DNA from 2 places in the Kitasatospora putterlickiae genome. Region 1 is predicted to be linked to the other one. Evidence: predicted binding sites of a transcription regulator. Region 1 holds the regulator's gene; the other holds the start of a gene.
What was found. The regulator HspR, encoded in region 1, represses chaperone genes until heat shock. The targets are predictions, from matches to a motif close to TTGAGNNNNNNNNNCTCAA.
Positions count from the first base shown of each region.

Region 1 (14,766 bases):
GGGCCGAGGAAGAGGAAGGAGCCGGTCGGGCGGTCCGGGTCGGCGATGCCCGAGCGGGTGCGCCGCACGGCGTCCGAGACGGCCTGCACCGCCTCCGCCTGGCCGATCAGGCGGTGTCCCAACTCCTCCTCCATGCGCAGGAGTTTGGTGCTCTCGCCCTCCATCAGCCGGCCGGCCGGGATGCCTGTCCAGGAGGCCACCACATCGGCCACGTCGTCCGGGCCGACCTCCTCCTTGACCATCGAGGCGGAGGCGTCCTCGCCGGCGGCGCGCTCCTGGGCGTCGGAGAGCTCCTTCTCGGCGGCCGGGATCTCGGCGTACATCAGCTTGGACGCGCGCTCGAAGTCGCCGTCCCGCTGGGCGCGTTCGAGCGCGCCGTGCAGGTCGTCCAGCCGCTCCTTGAGCTCGCCGACCCGGTTCAGGCTCTTCTTCTCCTGCTCCCAGCGGGCCGTGAGCACGCTCAGCTGCTCGTTCCGGTCGGCGAGATCGCGGCGCAGCCGGGCCAGCCGGTCGACCGAGGCCGGGTCCGACTCCTTCTCCAGGGCCAGCTCCTCCATCCGCAACCGGTCGACGGTGCGCTGGAGTTCGTCGATCTCGACCGGGGAGGAGTCGATCTCCATCCGCAGCCGGGAGGCCGCCTCGTCGACCAGGTCGATCGCCTTGTCCGGCAGGAAGCGGGAGGTGATGTACCGGTTGGAGAGGGTGGCCGCGGCGACCAGCGCGGCGTCCGCGATCTGCACCTTGTGGTGCGCCTCGTAGCGGCCCTTGAGGCCGCGCAGGATGGCGATGGAGTCCTCGACGCTGGGCTCGCCGACCAGCACCTGCTGGAAGCGTCGCTCCAGGGCCGGGTCCTTCTCGATCCGCTCGCGGTACTCGTCCAGGGTGGTGGCGCCGACCATCCGCAGCTCGCCGCGGGCCAGCATCGGCTTGAGCATGTTGCCGGCGTCCATCGCGGAGTCGCCGCCGGCGCCCGCGCCGACCATGGTGTGCAGCTCGTCGATGAAGGTGACGACCTGGCCGTCGCTCTGCTTGATGTCGTTGAGGACGGCCTTCAGCCGCTCCTCGAACTCGCCGCGGTACTTGGCGCCGGCGACCATCGCGCCGAGGTCCAGGGCGACCAGGCGCTTGCCGCGCAGCGACTCCGGCACGTCGCCGGCCACGATCCGCTGGGCCAGGCCCTCGACGACGGCGGTCTTGCCGACACCGGGCTCGCCGATCAGCACCGGGTTGTTCTTGGTCCGGCGGGAGAGCACCTGGACCACCCGGCGGATCTCCTGGTCGCGGCCGATCACCGGGTCGAGCTTGCCGTCCCGGGCGGCCTGGGTGAGGTCGGTGCCGTACTTCTCCAGCGCCTTGTAGGTGCCCTCGGGGTCCGGCGAGGTGACCCGGGCGCTGCCCCGGACGTCCTTGAACGCGGCGAGCAGCGCCTTCGGGGTGGCGCCGTGGCGCACCAGCAGCTCGGCGACCGCGCCGCCCTCGGCGGCCACGCCGACCAGCAGGTGCTCGGTGGAGACGTACTGGTCGTCGAGGTCGTCGGCGCGCTTGCCGGCCTCGGTCAGCACGGCCAGGGTGTCGCGGGCCAGCTGCGGCGCGGCGACGGTGCTGCCGGACGCGCTGGGCAGCGCGGTGAGCTGGCGGCGGGCCTCGGCGTCGAGGCGGGACACGTCCGCGCCGACCGCCTCAAGCAGCGGCCTGGCGATGCCCTCGGGCTGTTCCAGCAGGGCGATCAGGATGTGCACCGGCTTGACGTCCGGGTTGCCGACGGCCCCGGCCTGCCGGATCGCGGCGGACAGGGCGTCCTGCGTCTTGGTGGTGAACTTGCTGGCGTCCACTGCTGGGGGGTCCTCCTCGTCGTGCGCGATGTCTGCTGTCTACAGCATGCACTAAGTTGAGTCTATTCCGCTCAACTTCTGGATGAACGGTCGGGGCGGACCCGCAGCGCGGGGCGCTCGGCCGAGCCGGCGGGCTTGCGGGCGGCCTTCGGCGGCAGGGCCCGCGCCTGCGCCATCCGCGCCTGGTGGGTCCCGGCCGTCCGCCGGGTCAGCGCCAGCAGTTCCCGGGCCGGGCCGGTCGGCCGCTGCCCGGCCGGCCAGACCGCGCGCAGCGGCCGCCGCAGGTCCAGCTCCTCGGCCAGCCGCACCGCCACCAGCCGCCGGGTCGCCAGCTCCTCCACCACCGCGAGCTCGCTCAGGCAGACCGGCCCGGCCCCGGTCATCGCCGCCGCCTTCAGCGCCGTCGACGAGGCCAGTTCCAGCCGCGGCGGCGCGGTGCCGCCGTACGGCGCCAGCGCCATCTCCAGCACCTCCCGGGTCCCCGACCCCGGCTCGCGCAGCACCAGCGGGGTCTCCGCCAGCTCCCGCGCGGACAGCGGCGAGCGGCGCCGGGCCCACGGATGGTCCGGCGCCACCACGACCACCAGCCGGTCCGCCGCCACCACCGCGCCCGCCAGCCCGGCCGGGGGCAGCGGGCCCTCGACGAAGCCGAGGTCCGCCTCCCCGGCCAGGACGTGGCCGGCCACGTCCGCCGAGTTGGCGGTGCGCAGCGTCACCGCCGTGCCCGGGCTGACCGCGTGCAGCGCCAGCAGCCAGCCCGGCATCAGGTACTCGGCGACGGTCAGGCTGGCCACCACGATCAGGCGGGCGTCCCGGCGCTCGCGCAGCGCGTCGATCCCGGCGTCCAGCGCCTGCGCCGCCTCCACCACCTGCCGCGCCCACTCGACCACCAGCCGGCCCGCCTCGGTGGGCCGGGAGCCGCGCGGGGAGCGTTCCAGCAGCGAGACGCCGATCTGCCGCTCCATGCCTTTGATCCGGGCGCTCGCGGTCGGCTGGCTCACCCCGAGTTCGGCGGCCGCCCGGCCGACGCCGCCGAGCCGGGCCACCGCGAGCAGCAGCTCCAGCGCACCGAGTTCGGGGACACGCGGGGAGAGGGCCATAGGTTCAGGCTATGTCCTCATAGAGCGCGCGGCGCTACCGGCGTCCGCCGCCCCGGGCGACGGTGGGTGCATGGCCACCCTGCTCAGCACCGCCCCCAGCCCCCGCGCGTCCGCCCGCGTCCGCCGTCTCGACCTCGCCCAGCTCGGCCCCAACTGGTACGCGGTGGTCATGGGGACGGCGATCACGGCCAACGGCGCGGCCGCGCTCCCGCTCCACTGGCCGGGCCTGATCGGCTTCGCCGAGGTGATGTGGGCGCTGGGGCTGGCCGGCCTCCTGGTGCTCGGCGCCGCCCGGGCCGTCCACCTCACCCGGCACCGCGCGGCCGCCCGCGAGCAGCTGCTGGACAACCCGGCCACCGCCGTCTTCTACGGCTGCCCGCCGATGGCGCTGCTCTCGGTCGGCCTCGGCACCCTGACCGTCGGCTCCCGGATCATCGGCACGGGCCCGGCCGTCGCGCTCGACCTCGCGCTCTGGACGGCCGGCACGCTGTACGCGCTCGCCGTGGCGGCCGGCATCCCGTACCTGATGATCACCCGGCACACGGTCTCCCCGCTCGCCGCCAACCCGACCTGGCTGCTGCCCGTGGTCGCCCCGCTGGTGGCCTCCGCCACCGGTCCGGCGCTGGTCCCGCACCTGCCGGCCGGCGCCGCCCGGGAGGCGCTGCTGTACGGATGCGCGGGGCTGTTCGGGATCGGCCTGCTGGCCACCCTGGCGGTGCTGCCGGTGGTGCTCACCGGCCTGGTGCACAGCGGGCTGCCCGCCCTGGCGCTCACTCCCACGCTGTTCCTGGTGCTCGGCCCGCTCGGCCAGTCGACCACCGCCGTCCACCAGCTGGCCGACGCCGCCGACCCGGTGTTCCCCGGCCTGGCCCCGGCGGCGGGCGCCCTCGCCGAACTGTTCGGGGTGGCGGTGCTCGGTGCCGCGCTGCTCTGGCTGCCGCTCGCCGTCACCGCCAACCTGCGCGCCCGGCGGGCCGGCATGGGGTTCGCGATGACCTGGTGGGCGTTCACCTTCCCGGTCGGCACCTGCGTCACCGGGGCGGCCGCGCTCGCCCGGCACACCGGCTTCCCCGGCTTCACGGCGCTCGCGGCGGGCCTGTTCGTGCTGCTGCTGACCGGCTGGACCCTCGCCGCGGCGGGCACGGCGACCGCGCTGGCCCGCGGCCGGCTGCTGGCCCGCTGAGGCCGCGGGCTCCCGGCCTCGGCCCGGGTTCCGGAACACGCAACTCCGCCACCGACCGGACGGACGGTCGGAGAATCCTCGCCGCACCCCTGTGACCTGCGGTTTCGCGGAAGCCGGAAACGGCCCGCGGAAGCGTGCGCCGAACCGGCGGTGCAGGTTCCTGCAATTGCGAGAACATGCAGCAGGGTGGCACTTGTTCACCGGCCGTCACGCTGTGAGGGTGGAGGCACGCCAGGTCGTCCGGGCAACCGCAGCCCGAGGAAGGCGACTTGCTCTTCATACTGGATGCGACCGGTACGTCCGCACGTACCTGCATATCGGGGGGGAGAGCACCGGCCGGGACGCCATGTGTGGTGATGGCCCCCGGGACCGGAGCCGTCGAGGCGTTGCTGCTCCGCCTCGACGGAAGCGCTGGGACCGGCGTACACCGGCGGCCCCTGGACCCGAGTGCGACGGCACCCGGGGTCCGGGGGACCGTCGGGCACCAGTACCTTGATCGTCGCCGGCCATCGCGCGCGGCACGCGGAGCACCAACACCCCCGAGCATCCGGCAGGGAGCGTTCGACGTGACGTTCGAGGCGACGGCGGACCCGAGCACCACCCAGGGCGCCGCCGCCGGCGACGGGAGCACGGCCGCCGCCGGGGCGGCCGGCGAGCCCGACGAGGCCGCGCGCCGCGTCTACCTCGCGATCCTCGCGGGCGGCGGCCGGGTCAGGTTCGCCGACGTCCCCGAGTCCGACCGCGACCCCGTTCGCCAACTCGTCTCCATCGGCCTGCTGATGCCCAACCCGATGGACGCCTGCTACACCGCCGTCAGCCCCCGCTCGGTCAGCGACCGCCTCGGCACGGAGCTGCGCAGCGAGGCCACCCGGCTGCTGGTGCGCGCCGAGAGCCTGCCCGGCGCCCTGGACGCCCTCACCCGGGCCTACGACGCGATGCCCCGCCCGCCGGAGCGCTCCGGCGGCGCGGTCTACATCGAGGGCCACGTCCACATCCGGCACCGGATCTCCCAACTGGTCGCTGACTGCCGCACCGAGGTCCTCACCGCCCAGCCGGGCGCCCGCCCGGCCGACGCGCTCAAGATCGCCATCCAGCAGGACGTGCAGCTCCTCCAGCGCGGCTGCTCGCTGCGCACCGTCTACCAGCCCGTCGCGATCGCCGATCCGCCCGCCCTCGCCTACGTCGAGGAGGTCACCCGGCGCGGCTCGCTGATCCGGATCCTGGACGAGCCCTTCGAGCGGCTGATGGTCTTCGACCGCTCGGTCGCGGTGATCTCCGCCTCCGACGACCACAGCACCGCCGCGTTCATCACCGACCCGGCCGCGATCGCCTTCATCGTCAACGCCTTCGAACGCGACTGGTGCCGTGCCGACGCCACCGACTGGTCGGCCGTCCTCGGCCAGAGCCCCACCCCCAGCGCCCCCGACCGGGTCGGCCGGCTGCTCGCCCGCGGCCTCACCCAGCGCGCCGTCGCCACCCGCCTGGGCCTGAGCGAGCGCACCGTCGCCGCCCACATCTCCCGGCTGCGCGACCGCTACGGCGCGCAGACGCTCTTCCAGCTGGGCTGGCTGATGCGGGGTGGCCGTGACGGCGGATGACCTCACCCCGGCCGAGCACGCGCTCTACCTGGCGGCCCTCTCGAACGGCGGCCACCTCGCGGCACCGCCCGCCGCCGGCCCGGGCGCCGATTCGGGCGCCGATTCGGCGGCCCTGGCCGGCCTGCTCGCCCGGGGCCTGTTCGCCCCCGGCGCCGCGGGCTACGCCGCGGTCGACCCACGAGCGGCCGGTGACCGCCTCGCCGCCGGACTCCGCGGGGAGGCCACCCGTCTGCTGGTGCGCGCCGAGAACCTCCCCGACGCCCTCGCCCCGCTCACCGCCGCCTACGACGCCGCGCACCAGGGCCCCGAGTCGCACCACGTCGAGGGCCGGGACGCCATCCGGCACCGGATCTCGCAGCTGCTGGCGGAGTGTCAGGAAGAGCTGCTGACGGCCCAGCCCGGACCGCACTGGGCCGTCACCCTGGAGCCGGCGCTCAGTCAGGACCTCCCGCTGCTGATGACCGGACGCCGGATGCGGACCATCTACCAGCCCGCGGCCCGCCGCCGGCCGGCGGTGGTCGAGTACGCGGGCGCGGTCACCCGCCACGGCTCGCGGATCCGCCTGCTGGACGAACCGTTCGACCGGACGATCATCGTCGACCGGTCGACGGCCGTCGTCTCCGCCCGGTCCGACCACGGCGCCGCCGCCTTCATCACCGACCGGGCCACGGTGGCCGCGCTGGTCGCCGTCTTCGAGCGCGACTGGTCCCGCGCCGCCGCCGTCGACTGGTCCGCCACCCCGCACCGGGCCGCCACCCGGATCACCGGTCTCCTCGCCCGCGGCCTCACCCAGGGCGCCATCGCGACCCGCCTGGGCCTGAGCGAGCGCACCGTCGCCGCCCACATCGCCCGGCTGCGCGACCGTCACGGCGCGCAGACCCTCTTCCAGCTCGGTTGGCGGATGCGGGGCGAGGGCGATGGCTGAGCCGGGGTCAGCCGGTGGCGGCGCCGGTGGGCCAGTAGCCGGACGGGCCGACGGCGGGGGGCTGCTGGCGGGGGACGGTGAACTGCTCGCCGGGGGCGGTCCAGAAGCCCTCGCGCAGGGAGAGCGCCATGCCGGCCCAGTCGAGGGCGGTCTCCACGGTGTGGTGGAGGGCCTCCTGGGACCAGGTGTCGTCGAAGACCAGCGGCAGGACGGGGGCGACCTGCTCGATGGTGGCGATCAGCGGGTTGTGGGTGATGGCCTCGTCCACGAGCAGGACGATCGGCTTGCGCAGTGCCGACGCCCAGCCCAGCTCCAGGCTGACGCCGGCGGAGAGCGGCGCGCCGACGTAGGCGAAGACCAGGTCCGCGGACTGCAGCGCGCGGAAGTCCGACGGCACGCGGGGCTCGGGGGCGCGCCCGGCGACGGTCCAGGCGTCACTGTGGTGGGCGCTGTAGACGGCGGCGCCGCTGCGAAGGAGGGTGGTGCGCAGGGTCGTCAGCCGCGTCCGGCTGGCGAGGGTCACCACACTGTCCGCCGGCCCCGTCAGCCGCATCAGCGGCGCGGCCAGGAACACGCGTGCACGCCGGCCCTCATGGGCCTGGCTGTCGTGGTGACGCAGGTAGGGCTCGGTCATGTCGACTCCGGGGGAAGGCCGACCGGGTTGGGACGGTGCCGGTAGGCGTTGAGAGTGGTTGCTGCTACAAGCGATTCCGGGTGCCCTGTGGTGAGATATTGACAGTACAGCGCCATGATCAGGATCCAGTGCCGGACTATCGAGGGCGAACTGATCGTCTATCAGTGGCCCTGGGTGCGTCCAGGTTCTTGCCCTGTCATCTGGCTGCATGGCAGGGAGATGACGGCACCGGGTCTTCGGTGGGGGTGACAGTGCAACGGGATCTGCGGCATCATGTGGACTCCCGTGCTAATGGTGCCGCTCGCGTTGGCTTTCGGAAAGGAGTGGGCTGGTGTCCCGTATGTCCAGGCTTATGTGCAAGGTCGTGCTTTCAGTGGCCATCGCGATTGGGGCGTTGGCCGGCGGTGTCGCCGCCGGGCAGGCGCAGCAGGCCGGTGACGGCGTCGCTGCCAAGTCCCGCCCCGTCGCCTACCTCACCGCGGAGGACATGAACTGGGGTTGATCCGCGAGGGCATGCCCGTGGGCGGACCCGCCGTCCGGCGCGTCCCCCGACCCTGATCGCCGTTCAGTCGTTCTTCTGGTGCGAGGCGCGTCCCAGGACGTAGCCCAACTGGAAGAGGGAGTCGACGTCGTAGTCGTCCCGCATTTCCGCGATGTGCCGGGCCAGGGTCCGCTCACTGATGCCCAGCCGTCGTGCGATGACCCGGTGGTTGGTCCCGGAGAGAAGCAGGTCGATGATCGTCTGCCGGAGTCTCGAAACGACCTCCTGCGGAACGGTGGCATCGCCGTCGAAAGCCAGTGCCCGGCTCCAGTTCCGTTCGAACACCTCCTCCACGAGGAAGGTGATGACCGCGGGATCCCGGACGAACGCCGCGACGTCGTCGCCGTCCACCGGGAGGACCGCGAGGCGACGGTCGACGATGAGCAGCCGCGCGTACGGTTCGTCGAGCGTGCGGAATTGATATCCCTCCCTGGCGAGCCTGGCGACGTATTCCCGGGTGGGCTGGTGGTAACGGGTGCTGGCGTTGTAGATGGTGCGCATGGAAGCGCCCCGCTGGAGGCTCTTGAGGTCGCGCTCCAGGCCGGCGGCGAGGAGTTCCGGAGGTCTCGGGCCGCCGGGCTGCATGGCCAGCCCCTCGGTCATGCCGGCGGCCATCTCCTGCTGGAGGCGTTGATTGATCACCGCCTTCCCGTGCAGGTATTCGATGGGGCCGCCGATCTTGTCGGGGCCATGAAAAGCCTCGGCGAGTTCGGCGAAATCCGTCGGTATGGCGACCGCGTGGGTGAGCAATTCGAGCGCCTGGCGCTGCCAGACGGAACTGAGGCTCAACGAAAGCTGGGCGGGATCCGCCGCGATGAAGGCCCCGGGATCGTCGCTGTTCGGAATGAGGAGCCCGAGATCCAGCAACTCCCGGAGTGCGTGGTTGCATTCCGGATTTGCGCTGTCTGGTATTCGGCCGCTGTCGTGGATCGTCTTCAGGTAGAGCGCACGGGCGTCCGCGGAAAGAATTCGTGACCCGCCATCGGCGGAACCAGGCTGCTCTCGCCCGCTCATCTTCGGCTCCCTGTCGTCGACCGGACAACTAGTCAACGTCCTAAAACACGTGTACCAGGCATCCTAGGATGCGAATGCAGCCCTTCATCCGCTTCCACGGCAGCTGCCGAGGCATGCTCCGGTGCGGCACTCTCTCACAGACGGGGCCGCCGCCGGCACCCCCCGGCCAGGGGGAAACCGACGGCGGAACGGGCGGCCCGGTGGCCGTCAGCGCTTGGGGCGCCAGACCACCAGGGCGCTGGAGTGCGGCGTGGGCGGCTGGTAGGGGACGAGGTCGCGGCGGTAGGAGGCGTGGATGGTGGCCTCGCGCTGCTGGAGCGCGGTGGCGGCCCCCTCCAGGGAGTCGGCCAGCTCGGCGATCCGGGACTGGAGCGCGGCGACCTGGTTCTCCAGCTCGATGATCCGCTTGATGCCGGCCAGGTTGATGCCCTCGTCCTGGGAGAGCCGCTGGACCTCGCGCAGCTGCTGGATGTCGCGCGCGGAGTAGCGCCGGCCGCGCCCGGCGGTGCGGTCGGGGCAGACCAGGCCGAGCCGGTCGTACTGGCGGAGGGTCTGCGGGTGCAGGCCGGAGAGCTCGGCGGCCACCGAGATCACGTAGACCGGGGTCTCCTCGGTGAGCACGTACTGGGGCTGCGGGGCGGCCCGGCGGGTGGTGCGGCGGGCGCCGCCTCCGGGGAGGCCTTCGCCGAGGCCGGGGCCGATGGGGTCGTCGGGGGTCATCTGGTCGTCACGCTCCCTCCGCCGCCCGGAAGAGGGCGGCTCGCGGGTCGTCGGAGGCGGTCGCCTCGCGGTACTGCTCCAGAGCGGTCAGTGCCTCGCCGGTGACGTGCTGGGGCACCACGACCTCCATGGTGACCAGGAGGTCGCCGCGGGTGCCGTCCTTGCGGGTGGCGCCCTTGCCGCGGGCCCGCAGGGTGAGGCCGTTGGCGCTGCCCGGGGGCAGCTTGAGCTTCACCGACGGGCCGTTCAGGGTCGGCACCTCGATGGTGCCGCCGAGCGCGGCCTCGGGGAAGGTCACCGGCACCGTCACCGTCAGGTTGTCGGCCTTGCGCCCGAACACCGGGTGCGGGTCGACGTGGACGGTGACGTACAGGTCGCCGGGCTGGCCGCCGCGCTCGCCCTGGGCGCCCTTGCCCTTGAGACGGATCCGCTGGGCGTCCTGGACGCCGGCCGGGATCCGGACCTGCATGGTGCGGGCGGAGCTGGCGCGGCCGCTGCCGTGGCAGTCCGGGCACGGGTCGTCGACGATCATGCCGCGGCCCCGGCAGTCCCGGCAGGGCTCGGAGAGCGCGAAGGCGCCCTGGCCTCGGCTGACCGTGCCGGAGCCGACGCAGGTCGGACAGACCCGGGGGGTGGTGCCGGACTTGGCGCCGGTGCCGTTGCAGAGCCGGCAGGGGGCCTGGCTGGTCATCCGCAGCGGGACGGTGGCCCCGTCCACGGCCTCCTCGAAGGAGAGCGTCACCTCGGTCTCGACGTCGGCGCCGCGCCGCGGCTGGGCCTGCCGGCCGCCGCGGTTGAACAGCCCGCCGAAGACGTCGCCGAGGCCGCCGCCGGCGGCGCCGCCGCCGCCCTGGCTGCCGCTGAAGAGGTCGCCGAAGTCGAAGCTGTAGCTGCCGGTGCCGCCCGGGCCGCCGGGCCGGAAGCCGCCGTTGGCGAAGAGGCTGCGGGCCTCGTCGTACTCCTTGCGGCGCTTCTCGTCCGAGAGGACGTCGTAGGCCTCGGAGATGTCCTTGAACCGCTCCTCGGCCTTGGTGTCGCCCTTGTTGGCGTCGGGGTGGAACTCGCGCGCCAGCTTGCGGTAGGTCTTCTTGATCTCCGTGGCGCTGGCGTCCTTGGGCACGCCGAGGACCTTGTAGTAGTCCTTCTCCACGTAGTCCTTGCCGCTCATGGCCGGCGCCACCTCCCGAGGTCCATCGTCACTGTGCTGTCAACGGTCCGGGCACGGCCGTCCGTGCCCGGGCACGTCGACAACGCGCTGCGGAGCCGCCCGCCGTACTGGCCGGCGTACGACTCCGCAGCGCAGGGGTTGTCAGCTGTCACCGGTGGTCAGCTGTCCGAGCCACCGTCTGCCTGGTCCTTCTTCTCCCCGCCCTTGGCGGTGTCGGCGTCCGGGCCGGACGCGGTCTGGGTGCCCGGCTGGGGCTCCGCGACCGCGACCATCGCCGGGCGGATGATCCGCTCGCCGATCCGGTAGCCGGGCTGGAGGATCTGGACGCAGGTGTCCTCGGTGACCTCCGAGGAGTAGCTGTGCATCAGCGCCTCGTGCATGGTCGGGTCGAAGGGCTCGCCCTCCTTGCCGAACTGCTGCAGGCCCAGCTTGGCGACGACCGTCTCCAGCGACTCCGCGACGGACTTGAAGCCGCCCGTCACCTCGCCGTGGTCGCGGGCGCGGCCGATGTCGTCCAGCACCGGGATCAGCGACTCCAGGATGTTGGAGACGGCGATCTCACGGACCGTCAGCCGGTCGCGCTCGACCCGCTTGCGGTAGTTCTGGTACTCGGCCTGGAGACGCTGGAGGTCGCCCGTGCGCTCGGCCAGCTCGCGCTTGGCCGTGGCCAGCGCCTCGGTGCCGGAGGCGGAGCCCTCGGCCCCGGCCGCGGCGGCCTCCTCGGCCGCCTTGATCACGGCCTCCTCGGCGGCGGAGTCGTCGCCGGGCTCGGCACCCTGCGGCTTCTCCGTCATGCCGCACCGCCCTTGGGCTTCTCGTCGTCCACGATCTCGGCGTCGACGACGTCGTCGTCCTTGGCACCCGCGTCACCGGCGGCACCCGCGCCCGCACCGGCCGCACCGGCGGCGTCGGCGTTGGCGTACAGCGCCTGGCCGAGCTTCTGGGCGGTGGTGGAGACCTTCTCCGAGGCCTCGCGGATCTTCGCGATGTCCTCGCCCTTCAGGGCCTCCTTGAGCTCGCCGATGGCGGTCTCGACCTCGGTCTTGACGTCGGCCGGCAGCTTGTCGGCGTTGTCGGCGATGAACTTCTCGGTGGAGTAGACGAGCTGCTCGGCCTGGTTGCGGGTCTCCACGGCCTCGCGGCGCTTGTGGTCCTCCTCCGCGTACTGCTCGGCCTCGCGCATCATGCGCTCGATGTCGTCCTTCGGCAGCGCGGAGCCGCCGGTGACGGTCATCTTCTGCTCCTTGCCGGTGCCGAGGTCCTTGGCGCCGACGTGCATGATGCCGTTGGCGTCGATGTCGAAGGTGACCTCGATCTGGGGCAGGCCGCGGGGGGCCGGCGGCAGGCCGGTCAGCTCGAACATGCCGAGCTTCTTGTTGTACGCGGCGATCTCGCGCTCGCCCTGGTAGACCTGGATCTGCACGGACGGCTGGTTGTCCTCGGCCGTGGTGAAGATCTCCGAGCGCTTGGTCGGGATCGTGGTGTTGCGCTCGATCAGCTTGGTCATGATGCCGCCCTTGGTCTCGATGCCGAGGGACAGCGGGGTGACGTCGAGCAGCAGGACGTCCTTGACCTCGCCCTTGAGGACACCGGCCTGGAGCGCGGCGCCGATGGCGACGACCTCGTCCGGGTTGACGCCCTTGTTGGCGTCCTTGCCGCCGGTCAGCTCGCGGACCAGCTCGGCGACGGCCGGCATGCGGGTGGAGCCGCCGACGAGGACGACGTGGTCGATCTCGGAGAGCGCGATGCCGGCGTCCTTGATCACGTTGTGGAACGGGATCTTGCAGCGCTCCAGCAGGTCGGAGGTCAGCTGCTGGAACTGGGCCCGGGTGAGCTTCTCGTCCAGGTGCAGCGGGCCCTCGGCGGAGGCCGTGATGTAGGGCAGGTTGATCGAGGTCTCGGAGGACGAGGACAGCTCGATCTTGGCCTTCTCGGCGGCCTCGCGCAGACGCTGCAGGGCCATCTTGTCCTTGGACAGGTCCACGCCGTGGCCGGCCTGGAAGACCTTGACCAGGTGGTCGACGATCTTCTGGTCCCAGTCGTCGCCGCCGAGGTGGTTGTCACCGTTGGTGGCCTTCACCTCGACGACCCCGTCGCCGATCTCCAGCAGGGAGACGTCGAAGGTGCCGCCGCCGAGGTCGAAGACCAGGATGGTCTGGTCGTCCTTGTCCAGGCCGTAGGCCAGGGCGGCCGCGGTCGGCTCGTTGACGATGCGCAGGACGTTGAGGCCCGCGATCTCACCGGCCTCCTTGGTGGCCTGGCGCTCGGAGTCGGAGAAGTACGCCGGAACGGTGATGACGGCGTCGGTGACCTGCTCGCCCAGGTAGGCCTCGGCGTCCCGCTTCAGCTTCTGCAGCACGAAGGCGCTGATCTGCTGCGGGTTGAAGTCCTTGCCGTCCAGCCCGATCTTCCAGCTGGTGCCCATGTGACGCTTGACCGAGCGAATGGTCCGGTCGACGTTGGTGACCGCCTGGCGCTTGGCCACCTCGCCGACGAGCACCTCGCCGTTCTTCGCGAAGGCGACGACGGACGGCGTGGTCCGCGCGCCCTCGGCGTTCGTGATGACGGTGGGCTCGCCACCCTCCAGAACGCTGACGACCGAGTTCGTCGTGCCGAGGTCGATGCCGACCGCGCGTGCCATCGTAGATACCTCCACGGAAGAGTTGAGCTTTACGGACTCAAGGATGCATGACGAGGCGGGTGCCGTCAACAGCCCTGAGTCCTGGCCGCTCAACTTTGCTGAGCCGTGCTCCGAGTGCGGCGGCCGGGCCGTGCCGCGCGTGCGCCCGCGTGACTGCCGCCATACCTTGAGCATCTTCAGCAGAAGCGGTGGCGAACGGTAATGTCCGGGCCGTCGGCCCTGGAAGTTACCGACGAGTACAATGCCTCCGGAGACACCGGACACCAGCAACACGCAAGCCGCAGGAGACGGAGAGCCGATGCAGCTAGCAGCGATCGTCATCTCGCTGGTCACCTTTGTGATCGGCACCGCGCTCGCCGCTCGTGCGGCGCTGTACATCTACCGGGTGGTGCGCACCGGCCAGCCGGACGCCACCCGCTTCGGGCAACCCGCGCAGCGGGCGAAGACCGTGGCGGTGGAGTTCGTCGGCCACACCCGGATGAACCGCTGGGGGATCGTCGGCGTCGCCCACTGGTTCGTCGCGGTCGGCTTCTTCAGCCTGATCCTGACCCTGGTGACCGCGTTCTTCCAGCTGTTCGACGCCGAGTTCGTGCTGCCGGTGCTCGGCGGCTGGCTGCCGTACGAGCTGTTCACCGAACTGGTCGGCACCTTCACCACGCTGGGCATCGCGACGCTGATCGTGATCCGCCTGCTCAGCCTGCCCGGCCGGGCGGGCCGCAAGTCCCGCTTCGCCGGCTCGATCGCCTGGCAGGCCTTCTACGTCGAGTACACGATCCTCGGCATCGGCCTGTGCATCATGATCCTGCGCGGCCTGGAGGGCGCGCTGGAGAACGTCGGCTCCTACGAGGCCAAGTACCTGATCTCCTACCCGCTGGTGGTGGCCTTCCGCGGTCTGTCCCACGGCACCCTGGAGAACCTGGTCTACCTCTTCGCGATGCTGAAGATCAGCATCTCCTTCGCCTGGGCGATCACCATCGGTCTCAACCCCTCGATGGGCGTCGCCTGGCACCGCTTCCTGGGCTTCTTCAACATCTACTTCAAGCGCGAGGAGGACGGCTCCACCGCGCTCGGCGAACTGCGCCCGATGACCAGCGGCGGACAGCCGATCGACTTCGAGGACCCGGCCGACGACGCCGTCTTCGGCGTCTCCCAGGTCGAGCACTTCTCCTGGAAGGGCATCCTCGACTTCTCCACCTGCACCGAGTGCGGCCGCTGCCAGTCGCAGTGCCCGGCCTGGAACACCGGCAAGCCGCTGTCGCCCAAGCTGCTGATCATGAGCCTGCGCGAGCACGCCTTCGGCAAGGCCCCCTACCTGCTCGCCGGTGGCGGCAAGGACATGGAGGGCACCGAGAAGGCCACCGCCGAGCAGCTCAAGGACGTCCCCGCCGCCGCCTTGGCCGAGGCCGAGCG
Region 1 is NZ_BAAAKJ010000183.1:21,229-35,994, reverse strand. Features, by position in the region: gene clpB (ATP-dependent chaperone ClpB) at 1-1,832, opposite strand, end outside; gene ABD308_RS18390 (LysR family transcriptional regulator) at 1,904-2,932, opposite strand; gene ABD308_RS18385 (TDT family transporter) at 3,003-4,115, shown strand; gene ABD308_RS18380 (helix-turn-helix transcriptional regulator) at 4,682-5,713, shown strand; gene ABD308_RS18375 (LuxR C-terminal-related transcriptional regulator) at 5,700-6,638, shown strand; gene ABD308_RS18370 (hypothetical protein) at 6,646-7,272, opposite strand; gene ABD308_RS18365 (hypothetical protein) at 7,646-7,774, shown strand; gene ABD308_RS18360 (helix-turn-helix domain-containing protein) at 7,838-8,827, opposite strand; gene ABD308_RS18355 (heat shock protein transcriptional repressor HspR) at 9,035-9,547, opposite strand; gene dnaJ (molecular chaperone DnaJ) at 9,555-10,715, opposite strand; gene grpE (nucleotide exchange factor GrpE) at 10,874-11,509, opposite strand; gene dnaK (molecular chaperone DnaK) at 11,506-13,356, opposite strand; gene ABD308_RS18335 ((Fe-S)-binding protein) at 13,655-14,766, shown strand, end outside.

Region 2 (5,997 bases), on a different contig from region 1:
GGAGCTTGCCGAGCTGTTGGGGTGTTCAGGGGACTGTGGCGACACGGCGGCAACCGCCCTCTTCCGCTTCCTTTTGGGATGTTTGGACAGCGGGGATTAAGGCTACGCCTCCGACCAGTGATCGCGCAGTCCCCGGGGCTCAGGCGTCGCCCAGATCACAGTCATGACCTGCGCTTTGGCTGAAAATGTGCGTTAGAAACCGGCATCGGAGGGGAACCGACCGCTTCCGACCACCCGACAAATGCGGTCAAAAGCGGACATAGGGGGGTTTGGACCCCGGGGGCGGCTCTGTGTCGGATCTGTGACATTCGTCCACTTCACCCCCGGGGCCCGGTCAACGCGGCCGGTCAGCGCGGCCCGGGCAGCCGGACCTCGATCCGGCAGCCCCGGGCGGCCTCGGCGACCTCGATCCGCCCGCCGTGCAGGTCCACCGCCCAGCGGGCGATCGCCAGGCCGAGGCCGGTCCCGCCGTCGGCGCCCGGCCCGGCGGCGGTCGCGGTGCCGCTGCGGCCGAACCGTTCGAAGACCCTGGTCCGGTCCGCCGCCGGGATGCCGGGACCCTCGTCCTCGACCTCCAGCAGCAGCGAGCCGGGCCCCTCGTCGGGCCGGGCGCGCACCGTCACGGTGCCGCCGGGCGGGGAGTGCTTGCAGGCGTTGTCGACCAGGTTGGCGACCACCTGGTGGAGCCGCTCCGGGTCGGCGACGCCGGTGAGGCCCATCGGGCTCACCTCCAGCGCGAGCCGGACGTCTCCGCGCCGGGAGAACGCCCCGCCCGCCGTGGCGCCGTCCACGGTGACCCCGCGCAGCACGCCGTCCAGGAACTCGCGCACCTCGAAGGGGCGCGCGTCCAGGTCGACCACGCCGTCGTCGATCTTGGAGAGGTCGAGCAGATGGGTGACCAGCCGGCCGAGCCGCTCGGTCTGCTCCAGCGCGGCACCCAGGGTCGCCGGGTTCGGCTGGACGACGCCGTCGACCACGTTCTCCAGCACGGCGTGCAGCGCGGCGATCGGCGTGCGCAGCTCGTGCGAGACGTTGGCGACCAGTTCGCGGCGGTGCCGGTCGGCCGCCCCCAGGTCGGCCGCCATCTGGTTGAAGGTGGCGGCCAGCTCGCCGATCTCGTCGCGCGAGTTCACCTCGACCCGGCGGCTGTAGTCGCCGGAGGCCATCGCGCGGGCGGCGGCGGTCATGTCGCGCAGCGGGGCGGTCAGCCCGTGCGCGAGGAACTGCATGAAGAGCAGCGAGGCGATCATCGAGAAGATCATGATGATCCGGATCTGGGTCTCGGACCGGATCGCCACGACCACCATGCCGGTGGCCAGGAAGACCGACACGATCACCAGGAGGGCGAGTTTGCCCTTGATCGAGCGGACCGGGTCCAGCGGCCGGATGTCGGCCCAGACCCGTTTCGCGGCGCGGGCGGCCAGCGTGGGCGGCCGGCTGCCGTCAAGGTTCCCGTTGCGTTGCTGTGGAAAGGTCATTGGTCCCCTGTGGTCCCCCGCGTGGGTGCGCACGGCGGTCGGGACACGGGCCCCCCGGCGGCCCGGTGTCCGAGGCTTCGCCGCTACGAGAGCGGGGCCTCCAGCGCGTAGCCGACGCCGTGCACGGTGCGGATCCAGCTGGCGCCGATCTTCCGGCGCAGCGCCTTGACGTGGCTGTCGACGGTGCGGGTGCCGGAGGCGTCCGTCCAGTCCCAGACCTCGGCCAGCAGCTGCTCGCGGGTGAGCACGGCGCGCGGCTGGGCGGCCAGGCAGGCGAGCAGGTCGAACTCGGTCGGCGTCAGGTGGACGTCGCCCGAGGCGAGCCGGACCCGGCGCTGCACGTGGTCGATCTCCAGCTCGCCGAAGCGCAGGCTGCCCAGCGCGGGCGTGCGGGCGGCCTGCTGGGCGCGCTCGACGCGGCGCAGCAGCACATTGACCCGGGCGGCCAGTTCGCGCATGGAGAAGGGTTTGGTCATGTAGTCGTCGGCGCCGACGCCGAGGCCGACCAGCAGGTCCGTCTCGTCGTCCCGCGCGGTGAGCATCAGGACCGGTACCGGGCGCTGCGCCTGGATCCGGCGGCACACCTCAAGGCCGTCGAAGCCGGGCAGCATGATGTCGAGGACGACGAGGTCGGGCTGCCAGGTGTGGAAGCCGTCGACGGCGCCCGGGCCGTCGTGGGCCACGGCGACCTTGAAGCCCTCCGCGCCCAGCCGGGCCGCGATGGACTCGGCGATCGTGGGCTCGTCCTCGACCACCAGCACTCTGCGCTGACTGCTCACCGTGCCGCCGGCGTTCTGGTTGTCCTGCTGAATTTCTGTCACGGTCACGCCACCGCCCCCAGGGCTGCGGGCCGGCCACCTGTGGGGATGGCGAAGGCTCCGCTCGTAGTCTTGTTCCGTCGTGGACTGTGCCGGGTCCGCCGTCCCGTCGCGTTCCGCGGGGTCGGCGAGCGGGTGTGCGCCGCTCACTTCTCCCACACACCTCGCAGCGTACGGACAGCGGGTGATCCCCGGCAGGTGGACCGGACATTTCCGGCCCGTGGGCCGGCTCGCCGGGCCGTTCGTCGGGCCCACTCGGAAGTGGGCACGGGCCGATACCTTACCCGGCGTTTTTTCACTCCGTAACGGTATGTATGCACATCGGTTGGCACCAAGCCGCCGGTCAGCGGGGATGGGCGTGCGTATAAGGGGAGAAGGTCTGGACCAATTCGAGCACCCCGCGACCCGGTCGCTTCCAGCGTTCTCCCAGCGGGCTCCCAGTCGCCGCCCGTACCGTGGCCACGACAAATCACGGGGGTGGGATTCCCGGAACGCGCCGGTGCGTTGGACGCGCGCGGGAGCGGCGGCCGCGGGAGGCGGAGCGGAGGCGGCATGACGGAGCGACGGGTGCGCGCCGGGCGCGGCGGTCCGCCGTACGGCATGCTCCGGCACGGCCTGCGGGCCGGGGTGGTCGAGTGGCTGCTGGCCCGGGTGCCCACCCCGCGGCGCAACCCCTTCGCGCTCGGCTACCTCGCGGTGGTCGGCGCCACCACCACCTTCGCCGGACTGGCCGACCCGGACCTGGTGCGCCGGCTCCAGGAGGCGTCCAGCTCCGACGGGCACAACCTGCTGCAGCACCCGCTGCGCGCGCTGCTGCTCAGCGGCTTCTGGGTGGCCGGCCCGGACTGGGTGCCCTACCTGTGGGCCTTCGCCCTCACCGTCGCGCCGCTGGAGCGCCGGGTCGGCCCGGCCAGGGCGGCCGCCGTGTTCGCCGCCGGGCACATCGGCGCCACCCTGCTCTCCCAGGGGGTGGTGATCGTCGCGGTGGAGACCGGGCGGCTGGAGCCGGCCGCGATGGACTACCTGGACATCGGCGTCAGCTACGGCGTGCTGGCCAGCCTCGGCGCGCTGGCCGGGCTGCTGCGGCCGGGTGGGCGGGTGATCGCGCTCGGGCTGGCCGGGGTTCTGATCGTCGAGCAGATCGCCGGTGACCGGGACCTGGTCACCGGGGTCGGCCACCCGGCGGCGCTGCTGACCGGGGTGGCGCTGTGGCGGTGGCTGCGCCGCTGGGACGGGCACCGGCCGTGCCGTATCCGGCTCGGGCCGTCCGCCGAGCGCCCCCGGACGGTGCCCGCGCCGGGGTCCGCGCCGGGTCGGGCCGCCGCGCTGGACCGCGTCTGAGCCGGGTCCGGCCGCGTTTTGACGGGACCGCCAGATCTCCTTCACCGTTCGCTCACGGCGAACGAGGTCCGGGGAACATCCGGCGACCGCAAAGCCTTAGTCAGGTCGACTCAAGTTCGCTGACTGGGGAGAGATCATGGCATCGACGTCCACTCCGCTCACCCTGCCCGTGCTGCCGCTCGATGACGAGGTCGTCCTGCCGGGCATGGTCGTCCCGCTGGACCTGAAGGACACCGAGGTCCGCGCCGCCGTCGAGGCCGCGCGGGCCGCCGCCACCGGCAAGCCCCAGGTCCTCCTGGTTCCGCGGGTGGACGGCTCGTACGCGGCGGTCGGCACCCTCGCCACCGTCGAGCAGGTCGGCCGGCTGGCCGACGGCGACCCGGCGGCGCTGGTCCGCGCGGTGCGCCGGGTGCGGATCGGCGTCGGCACCACCGGGCCCGGCGCCGCGCTCTGGGTGGAGACCACGCCGTTCCGGGAGTCCTCGGTCGGCACCCCGGTGGCCGGGCGGGCCGCCGAACTGGTCAGGGAGTACAAGAGCCTGTCCACCCAGTGGCTGCGCAAGCGCGGCGCCTGGCAGGTCGTCGACCGGGTGGCCGCCATCGAGGGCGTCGGCGAGCTCGCCGACAACATCGGCTACGCGTCCTTCGTCACCGCCGAGCAGAAGCTCAAGGTGCTGCTGGAGGCCGACCAGGTCGCGCGACTGGAGTACGCGCTCGGCCTGCTCCGCGACCACCTCGCCGAGGAGGAGGTCAACGACACCATCCGCAAGGACGTCGAGGAGGGCGTGGCCAAGCAGCAGAAGGAGTTCCTGCTCCGCCGCCAGCTGGAGGCCGTCCGCAAGGAGCTGGCCGAGCTGAACGGCGACCCGGCCGGCGAGGAGGACGACTACCGCGCCCGGGTCGAGGCCGCCGACCTGCCCGAGAAGGTCCGCGAGGCCGCGCTCAAGGAGGTCGACAAGCTGGAGCGCTCCAGCGAGCAGTCGCCCGAGGGCTCGTGGATCCGCACCTGGCTGGACACCGTCCTGGAGCTGCCCTGGAACGAGCGTACCGAGGACTCCTACGACATCGCCGGCGCCCGGGCGGTGCTGGACGCCGACCACGCCGGGCTGGCCGACGTGAAGGAGCGGATCGTCGAGTACCTGGCCGTCCGCAAGCGCCGGGCCGACCAGGGGCTCGGGCTGGTCGGCGGCCGTCGCGGCGGCGCGGTGCTGGCGCTGGTCGGCCCGCCCGGCGTCGGCAAGACCTCGCTCGGAGAGTCGGTGGCCCGCGCCATGGGCCGCGAGTTCGTCCGGGTCTCGCTCGGCGGCGTCCGGGACGAGGCGGAGATCCGCGGCCACCGGCGCACCTACGTCGGAGCGCTGCCCGGCCGGCTGGTCCGCGCCATCAAGGAGGCCGGCTCGATGAACCCGGTCGTCCTGCTCGACGAGATCGACAAGGTCGGCTCCGACTACCGGGGCGACCCGGCCGCCGCCCTGCTGGAGGTGCTCGACCCCGCGCAGAACCACACCTTCCGCGACCACTACCTGGAGGTCGAGCTGGACCTCTCCGACGTGGTCTTCCTCGCCACCGCCAACGTCCTGGAGGCCATCCCCGAGCCGCTGCTCGACCGGATGGAGCTGGTCCGGCTGGACGGCTACACCGAGGACGAGAAGGTCGTCATCGCCCGCGACCACCTGCTCCCGCGCCAGCTGGAGAAGGCCGGACTGGGGGAGGCGGAGGTCGCGGTCGACGAGCCGGCGCTGCGCAGGCTCGCGGGGGAGTACACCCGCGAGGCGGGCGTGCGGAACCTCGAACGGGCCGTCGCCCGGGTGCTGCGCAAGATCGCCGCGCAGAACGAGCTGGGCGAGCGCGAGCTGCCCGCCACGATCGGCGCCGACGACCTGCGCGCCCTGATCGGCCGGCCGCACCACGTGCCGGAGGCGGCCCAGGAGCCCGCCGAGCGGCGCACCGCGGTGCCCGGCGTGGCCACCGGCCTGGCGGTCACCGGAGCCGGCGGCGACGTCCTCTACATCGAGGCCTCGCTCGCCGACGCCGAGACCGGCGGCACCGGGCTGACCCTGACCGGCCAGCTGGGCGACGTCATGAAGGAGTCGGCGCACATCGCGCTCTCCTACCTGCGCTCGCGCGGCGCCGAGCTGGAGCTGCCGGTCACCTCGCTGCGCGACCGCGGCGTGCACCTGCACGTCCCGGCCGGGGCCGTCCCCAAGGACGGGCCGAGCGCCGGCATCACCATGACCACGGCGCTGGCCTCGTTGCTCTCCGGGCGCAAGGTCCGCAACGAGGTGGCGATGACGGGTGAGGTGTCGCTGACCGGGCGGGTGCTGCCGATCGGCGGGGTGAAGCAGAAGCTGCTCGCCGCCG
Region 2 is NZ_BAAAKJ010000202.1:9,299-15,295, reverse strand. Features, by position in the region: partial or broken gene ABD308_RS20320 (2-oxoglutarate dehydrogenase E1 subunit family protein) at 1-45, opposite strand, end outside; gene ABD308_RS20315 (sensor histidine kinase) at 348-1,478, opposite strand; gene ABD308_RS20310 (response regulator transcription factor) at 1,562-2,299, opposite strand; gene ABD308_RS20305 (rhomboid-like protein) at 2,849-3,637, shown strand; gene lon (endopeptidase La) at 3,774-5,997, shown strand, end outside.
Region 2: the regulator HspR is predicted to act here: its motif matches at 3,733-3,751, upstream of lon (endopeptidase La).